3 regions of the Brevibacillus sp. NL20B1 genome follow, and region 3 is predicted to be linked to each of the others. Evidence: riboswitches for the same ligand, from Rfam matches in the RefSeq annotation. Region 3 holds a riboswitch; each other region holds the start of a gene.
What was found. A riboswitch is a leader RNA that binds a small molecule or an ion and turns the genes downstream of it on or off. The one in region 3 is predicted to bind cobalamin.
Positions count from the first base shown of each region.

Region 1: it holds a riboswitch for cobalamin, as region 3 does, so the genes downstream of both, KDN35_RS12930 (energy-coupling factor ABC transporter permease) here and KDN35_RS03655 (ribonucleoside-diphosphate reductase subunit alpha) in region 3, are expected to answer to the same signal.
Region 2: it holds a riboswitch for cobalamin, as region 3 does, so the genes downstream of both, KDN35_RS06665 (iron chelate uptake ABC transporter family permease subunit) here and KDN35_RS03655 (ribonucleoside-diphosphate reductase subunit alpha) in region 3, are expected to answer to the same signal.

Region 1 covers NZ_JAGTPT010000017.1:69,751-73,020, reverse strand. The annotation lists gene ald (alanine dehydrogenase) at 1-38, shown strand, start outside; gene KDN35_RS12935 (quinone-dependent dihydroorotate dehydrogenase) at 369-1,457, shown strand; cobalamin riboswitch at 1,550-1,741, shown strand; gene KDN35_RS12930 (energy-coupling factor ABC transporter permease) at 1,892-2,653, shown strand; gene KDN35_RS12925 (energy-coupling factor ABC transporter substrate-binding protein) at 2,654-2,941, shown strand; gene cbiQ (cobalt ECF transporter T component CbiQ) at 2,938-3,270, shown strand, end outside.
Region 2 covers NZ_JAGTPT010000007.1:50,998-54,267, forward strand. The annotation lists gene KDN35_RS06655 (hypothetical protein) at 1-956, opposite strand, end outside; gene KDN35_RS06660 (sigma-70 family RNA polymerase sigma factor) at 926-1,474, opposite strand; partial or broken gene KDN35_RS06665 (iron chelate uptake ABC transporter family permease subunit) at 1,572-1,727, opposite strand; cobalamin riboswitch at 1,893-2,095, opposite strand; gene KDN35_RS06670 (M24 family metallopeptidase) at 2,110-3,204, opposite strand.
Region 3 covers NZ_JAGTPT010000003.1:116,054-119,323, forward strand. The annotation lists gene KDN35_RS03645 (MurR/RpiR family transcriptional regulator) at 1-442, opposite strand, end outside; gene KDN35_RS03650 (YisL family protein) at 716-1,069, opposite strand; cobalamin riboswitch at 1,267-1,466, shown strand; gene KDN35_RS03655 (ribonucleoside-diphosphate reductase subunit alpha) at 1,658-3,270, shown strand, end outside.

The DNA.
Region 1 (3,270 bases), on a different contig from region 3:
ACGTCTCTATCGACGACGTGCTGCTGGTGAAAAACTGACCGGGCCGGGACGATCCCAGCCGACACAGCAAAACCGTGACCAACTGCCTGCCCTGCCAATCGGGGCAGGCAGTTTTTTTGTCGGGAGATCGGGTTTAAGAGAATACAGGCATAGGGAATGAGGATACTAGTTGCTAGAGGGGCCGGCTGCCTGCAGACGGGAGGAGTAGGAACCGAAACAGCCGTCTGCTGCCAATGGACCAGGGTCTATCCTCGTATCGCGGCAGAAGTTTTTCCGTAACCGAAGGGAAAGGGTACTTCTCTCGTAGTGCGCACCCTTTTGCAAATATGGTATGCTACTAGGCAGTAGAACGAGTGAGGAGTGCAGTGATGTATCAACTGGTCAAAAAATTCCTGTTTAAGATGAGCGCAGAAGAAGCGCATGAGAAGACCATACACCTGCTCCGGTCAGTGGAAAACTCCGCACCGGGCAAAAGCATCCTGAAGATGGTGTATCAGTTCCGCGACGAACGTCTGGAGACAACGCTCTGGGGCATTCGCTTTCCCAATCCAGTCGGCCTGGCCGCCGGATTTGACAAAAACGCCGAAGTCTATCACGCGTTGGCTTCGCTGGGCTTTGGATTCGTGGAAGTGGGCACAATCACGCCGCAGGGACAACCGGGCAATCCGCAGCCGCGGCTGTTCCGCCTGCCGGAGAAGCAGGCGGTCATTAACCGCATGGGGTTCAACAATTACGGCGCCTACACCGCCTCGCAAAACCTGTTGGACTACGCCTATGCCGACATCCCGATCGGCATCAACATCGGCAAGAACAAGCTGACGCCCAATGAAGAAGCGGCTTCCGACTACAGCAAGTGCCTGGACCTGCTCTATTCGTACGGCCATTATTTTGTGATCAACGTCAGCTCGCCCAACACGCCCAACCTGCGCGACTTGCAGGAGGCCAACAGCCTGCGGTCCATTCTCCGCGAAGTGAAGGCCAAGGCGGCCGAACTGGAGATGCGCGGCGCCAAGGCGAAGCCGATCCTGGTGAAGGTATCGCCCGACATGGCGGACGAGCAGATGAGTGACGTGGTCAGGGCCGCGGTGGCCGAAGGGGCGGCCGGCATCATCGCCACCAACACCACACTGTCCCGTGATGGGGTGGAAAACCACCCGTACGCAGAAGAAGCGGGCGGCTTGAGCGGAAAGCCGCTGGAGGAGCGGTCCACCGCCTGGGTGAGAGAAATTTACCAGGAAGTGGGGGACAAGGTGCCGATCATCGGAGTGGGCGGCATCTTCACCGGTGACGACGCCTACCGCAAGATTCGCGCCGGCGCCAGCCTGGTGCAGGTGTACACGGGAATGATCTACCGCGGGCCGGGTATTGCGCGGCAGATTAACAAACGGCTGGTGCAGCTGTTGAAGAAGGACGGGTTTGCCCGCATCAGCGACGCGGTAGGCGTGGACGCACGATAGATAGCGCACCTCGGAGACGATTCTCCCCTCTTTTGCTTTCGCGGGGGCTCGTTTATAATGGACGCAAACGTCCAAGATGGAAAGGAAAAAAACCGAATACAACGGAGCTAGGTGCCCTTATGCGGATAAGGGGTAACAGGGAATCGGGTGAAAATCCCGAGCGGTCCCGCCACTGTAACCAGGGAATTCTCTTTTGACAGGCCACTCGCCGCTCGCCGGACGGGGAAGGCAAAAGAGCGTGATGATCTGGAAGCCAGGAGACCTACCTAGCTGCCGCACCCAACAGCCTTCGAGGAAAGGAGAGGTGAGCCCAGGCAGTACGACTGTTTTGTTTGAGGAAGTAGTCGTCTATTCACATTGCGCAAAGCTCATCCGGCCGGATGAGTTTTTTTCTTGGACGTTGGATGTCGAACCAGATAGGGAGAGGATGCTCGATGAGCCGTTCGCGTTCGTTGATGAGCGGAATGCTTGTGACGGGATTTGTCCTGTACTTTCTGCTGAATGAGCCGGAGACCGGACACGCCATGCACATCATGGAAGGCTTTTTGCCGGTGGAGTGGGCGCTGTTCTGGTGGGCCGCGTTTCTGCCCTTTTTCCTGCTGGGCCTGCGCTCCATCAAGCGGCTGGTCCAGGATAACCCCGAGTTGAAGCTGCTGCTGGGGGTGGCGGGGGCGTTTGCCTTTGTTCTGTCCGCATTGAAAATTCCGTCTGTGACCGGGAGCAGTTCCCACCCGACCGGGACCGGCCTGGGAGCCATCCTGTTCGGTCCGCTGGTCATGTCGGTGCTGGGCACCTTGGTGCTGCTGTTCCAGGCCCTGCTGCTCGCCCACGGCGGCTTGACCACGCTGGGGGCCAACGCGTTTTCCATGGCAGTGGTCGGGCCGTTTGTGGCCTACGGGGTGTATCGGCTGGTGCTGCGGGCCAACGGCGGCCAGCGGGTGGCAGTGTTTCTGGCGGCTGCCCTGGCCGACCTGACCACGTACGTGGTGACGTCACTGCAGCTGGCGCTGGCGTTTCCGGCAGCATCCGGTGGTGTCGCCGCCTCGTTCGCCAAATTTGCCGGCATCTTCGCGCTGACGCAGGTGCCGCTGGCCATAAGCGAGGGACTGCTGACGGTGCTCGTCTGGAACTGGCTGCAGTCGTACAATGCAAAAGAACTGTCGCAACTGCCGCTGCTCAAACGGGAGGGGATGTAAGTGAAACGCTGGTCAAACCGGGTGCTGTTGCTGCTGGTGGCGTTGTTGGCCGTGCTGCCGCTGATATTGGTGAAAGATTCGGAGTTTGGCGGAGCGGACGGCGCGGCGGAAGAAGCGATCAAAGAAGTGGCCCCCGACTATGAGCCCTGGTTCCAGCCGCTTGTGGAGCCGCCGGGCGGCGAGACGGAAAGCCTGCTGTTTGCCGTGCAGGCCGCGCTGGGCGCCGGATTTATCGGATATGCAATCGGCCTGTACCGGGGTCGGTTGAACAACGGCAAAGAACAATGATCGACCAGTTGGATACGCTCGCCTACACCAACCGGCTGCGCCGCCTGTCCCCCGGCTGCAAGCTGCTGTTTGCCGTGGCGCTGATGTTGATCGTCCTGGTCAGCCATCCGCCCGTGCAGATTGCCGCCTTTGTCTGGATCAGCATCTGGATTGTCGCCTACGCCCGCATTCCCTGGCGCGTCTACCTGGTCGGGCTCGTTCTCGCATGTTCGTTTCTGGCCGCGGGAATGCCGGCCCTGTTGGTGGAAGCGGCGCCTTCGTCCGGGTGGAGCAGCGGCGCCAATGTCCTGGCCGCCTGGCAGTGGGGAGGCTGGGTGATCTATGTGACC
Region 2 (3,270 bases), on a different contig from region 3:
TCGAGGCTGCTCTGGTAACGGCTGCCGTCCTCCGGCATGCGGTGGCTTGTGACCTGGTACCCGGCGCTGCCGCCGCGAGAGACCCTGTACGCGATGTCAAAGACCATCGGGGCGCTGAGCGCGAGCTGCTGTTGGTCCCCGCCCCTGCCGGTAATCTGCACCCATGCGTACACGCGCCGGTTCTCCGCATTGGGGGCTTCCACGCCGATTACATCCAGTTTGACGTCCCGCTCACCGCCGAGCCAGTCAAGATCACCCCGGATGCTCTGCAGGTAGCGGGTAATCAGCGGCGTGACCAGTTCCCGGTTGGCCGGCGACACGCCCTCCTTCACCTCGACGAACACCTGTCCGAAATGCTTGCCGCCGGAGACGACCTGCAGCTTCCAGATACCCGCATGCGGCAAAACGATGCCGGAAGGAAAATGGCCGTCCGCGTCATACTGCGGTCCCGCCACCCGGTAGCTGCCCAGATCCACGCGCTCCCCCTCGGTGCTCCACCCGACCAGATTCACTTCCGGGGCAAACGGACCATTCAGCAGCCAGAACACGTTTTGCATCTGTCCTTCGTACAGCTCATCCGTGATGATGCGCACCGGCTTCTCGCCGACATAGCGGAACGGTTTGCCGTCATGGACCGTCTCCATCTGCGGCGACGTTTTCCACAGCACGGGAGGAGAGGAGACGAGGCCGAACAGCGGCGGTGCGGTTGTCTTCGGCGCGGGGCCAGGGGCGGCCGGTTGCTTGGGCTGCAGCGCATCGGGCCACCACATCCACAGGGCCAGCAGCGTCACCGCAGCGGACGCCGACGCCAGAAGCGGTCCGCGCCTCTGCCGCTGCGACCGCTGTCTGATGCGCTTTCGCACGGCTTCTTCCATTCCGGGGGTAAACGTCACGTCCTTGCACACCGTTTCGTCGGCCCGCTCCTTCAGCTCTCGCAGCCATTTGTCCCGTTCCATTCCCATTCCTCCCTTGACTCCATCCGCTGTCTCAACTGCTGCCGGGCGCGGTGCAGCCGTGTCCGGACCGTTCCCTCCGTCACGCCAAGCACTTCGGCCGTTTCCGCGATGGACAGATCGGCGTAGTAGTGCAGCGCGATCACCTGGCGGTACAGCGGCGGCAGCTCCAGCACCAGGCGAACCAGCTCGTCCCGTTGCGCCCGCTCCATGACCTGCCGCTCCGCGGACACGTCGCTCTCCCTGCTGATCCAGGAACGAGGCAGCAGGTTGCGAAACGCCCAGGAGCGCAGGCACCCTTTGCACTCGTTCACGGCGATCCGGTAGAGCCAGGTGCGGATGCTGCTCTCGCCGCGAAAACGGGGCAGGTGACGGTACGCTTTCAAAAAGACGTCCTGCGTGATGTCTTCCGCCAGACTGCGGTCTTTCACCATCAAGGTGACCAGGCGAAGCACGCGCGTCCCGTATTCCCGCATGATCTGTTCCAGCACCGCTTCCACCGTCGGCTGCAGTTTTTCCACGCGGCGCGCCTCCCTTCGTGTGCATTCACCTGTTTAGATGCGGCCGGCCGACGAAATGTTACAACGTTTATGGCGAAAAACGGGTCCAGGGGAGCGGGAGTGCGCCAAACAGCATGACCGATGTCGCCCCGACCGACGCCCCCGAAGAGACGCCCAGGATGTCGGGATCAGCGAGGGAATTGCGGACAAGTGCCTGGATGGCCGCCCCGACTACGGAGAGGCCATCCCCGACGAAAGCACCAATACATACTCGCCTGCCTGTTGTAAACCTGGCTCACATGTTTACGCACAAACAAAAAAGCATCTCCCGTATTGGACGGAAGATGCCTGTCTGCATGCGGACACGACAAAAGAACAGACGCGGAGCGCCGTTTCTTTCTGTCCCCTGCTTTCCACACATCCCCATCCTCGTGGGTAAAAGCGTGATCGCTTCACGGCAGGTCTCCTGGCTTGGGTTCATCGCTCCCTGCACCTTCCCATCTCGCCAGACCGGCGAGACAGTGGCTGTCGCAGGGCGCTCCCGTTACAGTGGCGGGACCGCGTCGGACTTTCACCGAACTTCCCTTTTAAGCCCCCCGGGCGGACCTGCACCCGGACGGCACCGTGAAACACCATATTCGTTTTTCGTCTGAGCCTTACCTGATGACGGTCAGCTGTTTCGGGAACTGCGTCAATACATCGCAGCCGCTGTCGGTCACCAGCACGTCGTCCTCGATTCGCACGCCCCCCACGCCCGGGAGGTAGATCCCCGGTTCGATCGTGAAGACCATGCCGGGACGAAGCACGTCCTGGTTTTGTCCGTGAACCGACGGATATTCGTGGACGTCCATGCCCAATCCGTGCCCCAGACGGTGCATGAAATACGGACCATACCCTTTTTCCTCGATTACGCGGCGAGCCGTTTGGTCGAGGTGAGCCAGCGTGACACCCGGACGCACCTCAGCGATGGCCGCTTCGTTGGCCGCAAGCACCGTCTCGTAGATTTCCCGAAGCTGTGCACTGATCTCGCCGATCGCAAAGGTGCGGGTGATGTCGGACACGTAGCCGTCAGCCGCCACGCCCAGGTCAAACAACAGCAGGTCTCCCTCGCGCACCTGCCGGCTGCCCGGGGTTCCGTGCGGCAGCGCCGATTTTTCGCCGGCCAGCACCATCGTGTCAAACGAAGGCCCGTCAGCCCCCAACCGCTTCATCTGGTATTCCAGTTCGGCGACGATCTCCATCTCGGTGACACCCGGTTTCACTTTTTTCAGACTCTCGCTCAGTGCCTGTTCCACCAGCCGCACGGCGTGCCTGATGCGGGCCACTTCCTCCGCCGACTTGATCAACCGCATTTCGCGGAGCGGTTCCTCCACGTCGGCGTACCGCTTGGCCGACACGACCGCGCTCATCGCTTCAAAGCGCTCCACAGTCATGTGGCTCTTCTCGATGCCCAACCGCGTCACTCCGGCGGGCAGCGCCTGCTTCAACACGTCATACGGATTATCCGTATCGGTATGCGTCAGGATTTGCTTGACCCCGGAAGCCGCCGCTGCCGCCGCTTCACGATCCAGCGCCGGGACGATCAACGACGGTTCGCCCTGCGCCGGGATGATGAGGCCCATGAAGCGTTCGTGGGGTTCCGTAAAAAAGCCAGTCAGATAGTAAACGTGTTTGGGCGAGGTGATCAACACCGCGTCCAACTCTTCCTTTTCCATATACGTGTGCAACTGCTGCATGCGCTCCTGGTACAACTTGCTCACCCTGCTTTCTCTTGGTATCTACTAGCGAGGATACCATGTCCTCGGAAAAAAAAGAAG
Region 3 (3,270 bases):
TGGCGGCTTGCAGCAGGTCGACACACCGCTCCAGCTCGACCGGGTCGATGAGCGAGCTGGTGTCACCAACCGCCTGCATGTTGGTGGCCGTCACCTTTTGCGCGATGGTCGTCAGCGAATCCTCCTCCGTTACCTCACCGTGCAGGTTTTTCACCGGATGGACCAGCTCCTGGGCCAGCGCCAGCTTGAACTCCTGGTAGCTGCGAAAACCGATCTTGCGGCAGAAGCGCAGCACGGTGGTTTCGCCCACGCCCGCTTTTTCCGCCAGGTCGATGACGGAAGAGTAAATTACGCTCTCCGTCTGGCTCAGTACGATCTCCGCCACTTTTTGCTCAGATTTGGTAAACGACGGCCGCAAACTCTGAATGCCCAGCAGGGTGGCATTGGTTTTGGCCGCGCCGCCGGACGCGCCGGCCGTCTGCTCTTTCTGATTTACCGTCATCGGCGTCCTCCTCCGTTTATCACCAAAAGAAAACAGCTTTATTCCTACCGCCATTATATGCAAAAGCGGAGCATTCCGCCATATTGATTGATATATGTGGAGAAGTTCTCCATTCTATATCAGACCGTTCTGATTCGCGGCGCACTCCGCTTCCGCGAGCATCCGCCGCTCTTGGCGCCGCTTGTCTTAGCGAACAACAACAAAAAAAGCCTCCACCCGGAACCTTTTGATCCGAGTGAAAGCTTTTCGACGTGTGTGCAAAGCACCGGCCGCCTACACGATTACGCGGTACCCGATCAGGATGACAAGCACCATCAGCGCGAGCGCGCCAACGAAAAATCCGATGCTGGCTTCCTGGCGGCGTGCCCGTCCCAGCGCCATTTCCATCAGCCCGAAGACGACAATCCCCAGCAGTCCCTTCACATAGTACAGGACGTCTCCCGTGTGGAACTTAAACAACATCCAACCGCCTGTCACGACCACAATCACCATCATCACGCGCAGAAACATGTGAACGATGTTGCCCACTTTTTCCTTGCCGAGACGGAAAAGGATGTACCCGACGATCAGCAGGATGAATGCCACTTCCCAACCGCCTACGTGGGCTTTAAGATACGCATAGCTCACCGTTTGCTCACTCCTTGCCCAGTGCAATCTCCATACTCGTCTCATTATAACAGATTGGCAAGGGAAAAGCAGGGCGCGCAATGCTTGGCGGTTTTGTGACAGCTAGTCACTGGACCGGACCCGCTTTTTTGGAAGCGGCCAGCCAAGATCAGTCTTCCCTCCCACAACATATTGTGTTATAGTACCTTCATACAACCATATATAGTACGCTTTGTGGTGCGCTTGACCAGGATTCCGGCAAGCGCTTAAAAGGGAAGACCGGTGCAAGTCCGGCGCGGTCCCGCCACTGTAAATGGGGAGCGACTCTGTCAGATGCCACTGTCGATCGCATCGACGGGAAGGTTCAGAGAAGCGATGATCCATGAGCCAGGAGACCTGCCACAAAGACAACACCGTTGGAACCACGAGGATGGGGAGGTGTGGAATCGGTCACCGGCGGCGTGCCGCTCTTTCTGGCGCACGTTCCGCTTTGACACAGGCATGTTTGTTTCCACATGGGCAACATCAGCATCCTCTACCCGACGGGAGAGGATGCTTTTTTCATGAACCGCAAAGGAGAGGGATAGATTGCAAACGGTTGTCTCTGGCATTGACCAACGTATTACATCGCTGATTGGCGACATTCTGGCCGATTTTCCCCGGCTGCGCGCAGATGCCGTCATCCAGTCGGCGGCCATCAGAGCCAAACACAAAACGCTCACGGAACAGGAAGCGGCAAAAATCGTTGCCATGTCGGCCGCCGAACTGATCTCCAAAGAGGAGCCGGAATGGACCTACGTCGCCGCCAGGGCGTACCTCGCTGCCCTGTATCACGAAGCGGCCCGCAGCCGGGCGTATTCCTTTAGTCCTGCGCGTCCCTACGGTTCGTTTTTGAACCTGTTGAAACAGCTGGTGGAAAAGGGCATTTACAAACAGGAACTGCTGACCGCCTACCGTCCGGAAGAGATTGCGGAGCTGGAACGGGAGATTGATCCGGAAAAGGACAAGCTGTTTACCTATTTGGGGATCGTGACTCTCGCCGAGCGGTATTTGGCGAGGGATTACACCGGCAGCCTGTATGAACTGCCCCAGGAGCGGTTTATGGTCATCGCCATGCACCTCATGCTGCAGGAACCCCGCGAAAAAAGACTCGCGCTGGTAAAGGAAGCCTACTGGGCGCTCAGCCATCAGTACATGACCGTGGCAACGCCCACCATGGCGAATGCCGGCAAAGCACGGGGCGGACAGCTCTCCAGCTGCTTTGTCGACACGGTCGACGACTCTCTGCAGGGCATCTACGATTCCAACACCGACGTCGCCCGGCTGTCCAAGATGGGCGGCGGCATCGGCGTGTACATGGGAAAAGTGCGGGCGCGCGGCTCTTCCATCCGCGGCTATGAAAACAAATCCAGCGGGGTCATCCCGTGGATTCGCCAGCTGAACAATACGGCGGTCAGCGTCGACCAGCTCGGAACGCGCAACGGCAGCGTTGCCGTGTATCTCGACGTGTGGCACAAGGACATCCTGGCGTTTCTCGATTTGAAAATGAACAACGGGGACGAACGCCTGCGGGCGCATGACATCTTTACGGGTGTGTGCATCCCTGATCTGTTCATGGAAGCGGTGGAAAACCGGGCCGAGTTTCACTTGTTTGATCCGCATGAAGTGCGCACCGTCATGGGCTTTTCGCTGGAGGATTGCTACGATGAGGAGCCCGGGCGAGGCACGTTCCGCGAACGGTACGAGGCGTGCGTGCGGCATCCCCGCTTGAGCCGCGTGACGGTACCCGCCATCGAGATCATGAAGCGGATCATGATCTCCCAGCTGGAGACGGGCACGCCGTTCATGTTCTACCGGGATACCGTCAACCGCGCCAACCCCAACAAACATGCGGGCATGATTTACTCCAGCAATTTGTGCACGGAAATCCTGCAGAACATGTCGCCCACCACGGTGACAGAAGAAGTGCTGCAGGACGGAGAGATCGTGATTCGGAAAACGCCGGGCGATTTCGTCGTCTGCAATCTCTCCAGCATCAACCTGGGGCGCGCCGTGCCTGCCAACGTGCTGGAGCGGCTGATCCCCATCCAGGTGCGGATGCTGGACAACGTGATCGATGTGAACCGGATCGACGTCCTGCAGGCCCAGCAAACCAACAAAAAGTACCGGGGCATCGGGCTGGGAGCGTTTGGCCTGCATCATCTGCTGGCGCTCCAGGAAAT